DNA from 2 places in the Pseudoalteromonas sp. G5_S1_14_S5 genome. Region 1 is predicted to be linked to the other one. Evidence: predicted binding sites of a transcription regulator. Region 1 holds the regulator's gene; the other holds the start of a gene.
The links. The regulator LexA, encoded in region 1, represses DNA repair genes until DNA is damaged. The targets are predictions, from matches to a motif close to TACTGTATNNNNATACAGTA.
Positions count from the first base shown of each region.

Region 2: the regulator LexA is predicted to act here: its motif matches at 1,191-1,210, upstream of ACTRWI_RS13150 (DNA topoisomerase III).

Region 1 is NZ_JBQKUM010000096.1:2,207-4,413, forward strand. Features, by position in the region: gene plsB (glycerol-3-phosphate 1-O-acyltransferase PlsB) at 1-280, opposite strand, end outside; gene ACTRWI_RS20120 (diacylglycerol kinase) at 502-864, shown strand; gene lexA (transcriptional repressor LexA) at 959-1,579, shown strand; gene ACTRWI_RS20130 (class I SAM-dependent methyltransferase) at 1,677-2,207, shown strand, end outside.
Region 2 is NZ_JBQKUM010000040.1:25,287-27,493, forward strand. Features, by position in the region: gene ACTRWI_RS13150 (DNA topoisomerase III) at 1-1,125, opposite strand, end outside; gene ACTRWI_RS13155 (NAD(P)H nitroreductase) at 1,240-1,788, opposite strand; gene ACTRWI_RS13160 (FAD-dependent oxidoreductase) at 1,997-2,207, opposite strand, start outside.

The sequences.
Region 1 (2,207 bases):
CTTGCAGCAACGTTTTGCGTGAAGAGATAAAAACGTAGCGTGGCAGTGATTTACCACTGATTTCAAGCTTGCTTAACGGATCCGGTAAACCCAGTTCTAGCGCGTGCTTTTGTAGTGTTAGTAGGTCGACGCTTGAGCGAAACGGTAAGGCGTATACAATTGGTTTGCCTAAATCAATGTTCAAATCTTCAACTGGATTCGAAGGGATTGATGTACCTTTTACCAATACGGATAAAGGTAGCTTCATTAATGAACGTGAAAAAGATTGTCCAGAAGACATATAGGTTCACAGCCTCAATAGTTATTTCAATGTGCTTAAGCGTATCTCTATTTCTATGATGAGAGAGGGTAACCCCTTCAAGTAAAATAGGGATAAGCCTAGGCGTAAATTTAATCGATGCAAGAATACCAGAAACTGGTCTAACCTTTTAATGGAAATAGTCATATTGCCGTTAAGTTTGTGGCATATCATTCATCGACTGATTGAGTATAGGGTTAAAAATGACCAAAAAATCAAACACCGGATTTAAACGTATCGTGAAAGCAGCGGGCTTTTCATGGCAAGGCATCACAAGTTCGTTTAAAAACGAGGCGGCTTTTCGGCAAGAAGCCTTCATGGCTGCAGTTCTGATTCCGTTAGCGTTTTACCTCGATGTGAGCCAACTAGAACGAATCTTAATGGTGTCCTCGATTGTGCTGGTGATGGTTGTTGAGCTTATTAATACTGCAATTGAAGCGGTCGTTGATCGTATTGGTAGCGAACATCATGAGCTTTCAGGAATGGCGAAAGATGTCGGTTCGGCAGCCGTTTTCATCTGTTTAGCGCTTGCAACTTATGTGTGGTTCGAGATCTTGGTTTTGTAATTAGCGAAAAATGAACTAAAAACAACCAATTGCTTTGCTTTTGTCCAGTTACTGGATATACTCACAGTCAACTGTATAAAAAGACAGGTGAATCATGAAGCCGTTAACGCCCCGCCAACAACAAGTCTTTGACCTTATCAAAGGTAAGATCGAAGATTCCGGTATGCCACCGACACGTGCAGAAATTGCTCGTGAATTAGGCTTCCGTTCTGCTAATGCTGCAGAAGAACATTTGAAAGCTCTTGCTCGTAAAGAAGCGATTGAGATTATCCCGGGTGCGTCTCGTGGTATTCGTATTTTGCTTGAAGATGGAGCAAACGAAGAGCAAGGTCTGCCTCTGATCGGTCAGGTTGCTGCTGGTGAGCCTATCTTGGCTCAAGAGCATGTAGAAATGCATTACCAAGTCGATCCTGGTATGTTTAAACCTCAAGCTGATTTCTTACTTCGCGTAAATGGCGAAAGTATGAAAGACATCGGTATTATGGATGGTGACCTGCTTGCTGTTCACAAAACACAAGATGTCCGTGATGGTCAGGTTGTGGTTGCTCGTGTTGATGATGATGTAACGGTAAAACGTCTAGAACGTAAAGGTTCTACAGTGCTGTTACACGCTGAAAACGCAGAGTTTTCTCCAATCCGTGTCGATTTAGAATCTCAACACTTGTCTATTGAAGGTCTTGCTGTTGGTATTATTCGCAACACGGACTGGATGTAATCAGTTCAAACATCTTATTGATATTTATTCTCAATAACTTGTTATTGTAATTGATATTCATTATCATCTTCTTTGTCGAGATACAAGGAAGATGATGATGCCAATCCAAACCAAGCCTCAAATAAAGCCGCTTATAGCTAAGCCGCGCTCCTCTGATCAAAAGGTTTCCGCTGATCAAGCGTCTGCACATCAAGAACTTCAAGTTCCGACAAACCTCGTTCAACACCTTTGGTTTCGCAGCCGAGAAAGCCTTGCCGATGATGGTCTCGTCTATGATCCTATTGCTGCTCAGGCCTGTAAGCGTTGTCAATTAGCGCCAGAATGCCTTACTGGTGAACTCGACCAACAACAACTTCTCTACGCGACACTAACTCAACTTTGCGATTCTCGAGTTCAGCAGTTCCTATCTCACAACCCTGATGCTTGGATTATTAACGTGGGAGCTGGTCTCGACACCCGTTTTTACCGATTAGACAATGGCCGCTGTCACTGGGTAGAGTTGGATGTAACCGAGAACCTACTTTGGCGACAACGTTTGTTCCACAAAAATGAACGCTATCGCTTGGAGTGTGGTTCCGTAGATGATCTGACTTGGTTAGATGAACTCAATATTCCAGAGCAAGCTTCG
Region 2 (2,207 bases), on a different contig from region 1:
TGATTTCAGTGAGAGATCTGCGCCTTGAGCACCACTTTGTAGCTCTTTCGCATTATTGGCGATGGCGTCTACAATCGACTCTCGCTGAGAGTAGTGCTCTTTAGGAAGATAGCGGCTATCGGAACGTGGGTAAGTGATAAGCTTGTGCTTCTCATATAAAGACTGACAAGTGTCCAACACCTGCTGAGCGCTCATACCAAAACGTTTGGAGGCATCAATCTGCAACGCAGACAGAGAGTAAGGAAGTGGCGCTGCTTGTTTGCTTTGCTTCTGCTCAGACTCTGTGACGGTTGCAGGTTGGTTTGCGATTCGCTGAGCGACGTTTTCAACCAACTTTCGATTGAGTACACGGCCTTCTTCGTCTTGCCACGGCTTACAGGCTTCACTTGGTTTCCAGCGAGCACGAATATCAAAGATCTGTGCGTTATTTTGGTAAGGAATCAAGGCATGCAAATTGAAGTAATCTTTTGGAATGAAGTTTTCGATCTCTTCATCACGTCTCACCACTAAACCAAGTACTGGTGTCTGCACACGCCCTACCGACAATACGCCTTGATAACCTGCTTTTTGACCAAGCAAGGTATAAGCGCGAGTCATATTCATACCATACAGCCAATCGGCTCTTGAGCGTGCCAATGCTGAAACAGAAAGAGGGATAAAATCACGATTGCTACGCATTTGAGAGAGTGCACGTTTTACAGCAGGTAAGTTTAAGTCGCTGATAAGCAACCTTTCCATCGATTCTTTCTTGACTTTAGAGACTTTGCAGTAATCGATCACTTCATCAACCAGCAGCTGGCCTTCTCTATCTGGGTCTCCGGCGTGAACAATTTGAGTGGCATCCTTCAATAACTTTCGGATCACCGTGAGCTGTTTGCTTGAAGTCTTCCGTGGTCTCAACTGCCATTGCTCTGGCACGATAGGAAGATCGGCCAAGTTCCATTTCTTGTAACGCTCGTCATAAGCGTCTGGCTCAACCTGCTCCAATAAGTGTCCAATACACCAAGTCACCACGTCACCGTTACCACATTTGATGAACCCTTGGTCTTTCTTCTGTGGATTAGGCAGTGCAGCAGCGATCGCGCGGCCGAGGCTTGGTTTTTCAGCAATAATAAGACGAGACATGTTTTTCCGGATGCTACAAACAATTAGGGCCACATTATCTAATGTGGCCCCTAGAAATCAAGAAAAACTGGTTGTTTATACAGTTAGCATTCCACTATTCAGCTTCAGCGTTCTTTATAAGAACTCAACAAACTTAGAGAAGTCACGCTCTGGCACGTTCATTGGCGTACAGCCCGGAGTACCTAGGTATAGGAAACCAACGATCTCGTCGTCGCCTTCTAGGCCAAATGCTTGATGTACTTCTGGGTGGAACATCCATTTACCTGAGCGCCAAAAGCCTTGAAACCCTTGAGCAACAGCTGCCATTTGCATCGCTTGCGCCGCGCAGCCTGCAGAAAGATGTTGTTCAATCGCTGGTACTTTCTCATGTTCGGTGACTTTAGCAATCACGGTTATCACCATAGGAGCACGGAACGGCGCCTTTTTCACTTTCTCGATCACCGCTTCTTCGCTGTCTTCCGCTTCAGCAGCTCGAACCAAGATATCAGATAGCTTCTGTAGCCCTGAACCTTGCGCGATAACAAAGCGCCATGGTGTTAGTGCACCGTGGTCAGGGGCACGCAAGCCCGCTTTGATGATGTTTTCTAACACGACACCTTCAGGTGCTGGATCAGAGAGTTTTGCGATAGAGCGTCGGTTAAGCAGTAGATCCAAAGCATCCATTTGAAGTCCTTACTATTTCTTTATTATTTGTATACTTGAACTTTAGCACAGAATACAAACGATAATAAATCTCAACGACTCCTCATTTGTCCTAAATTGGAAACAAGAAAGGCTCCTAAATCTATGACTTAGGAGCCTTGCTCAAACACCTATCTAGGCAGATTAGATAAGCATTTCTGCCAACAAGATTACGGCTTGATAGCTTTATCTATAACTTAATCGCTAGCTCAACACCTTGACGGATTGCGCGCACAGCATCTAGCTCACCAGCATAATCAGCACCACCAATCACGTGCAGTTTGCCACCGAACTCTTGCCACATATCTTCAAATGGTCTCACCGATACTTGACCAGCACACACGATAACCGAATCGGCATCGAGTACCTGCTCTTTTTTACCAACGCTGATGTGCAGACCT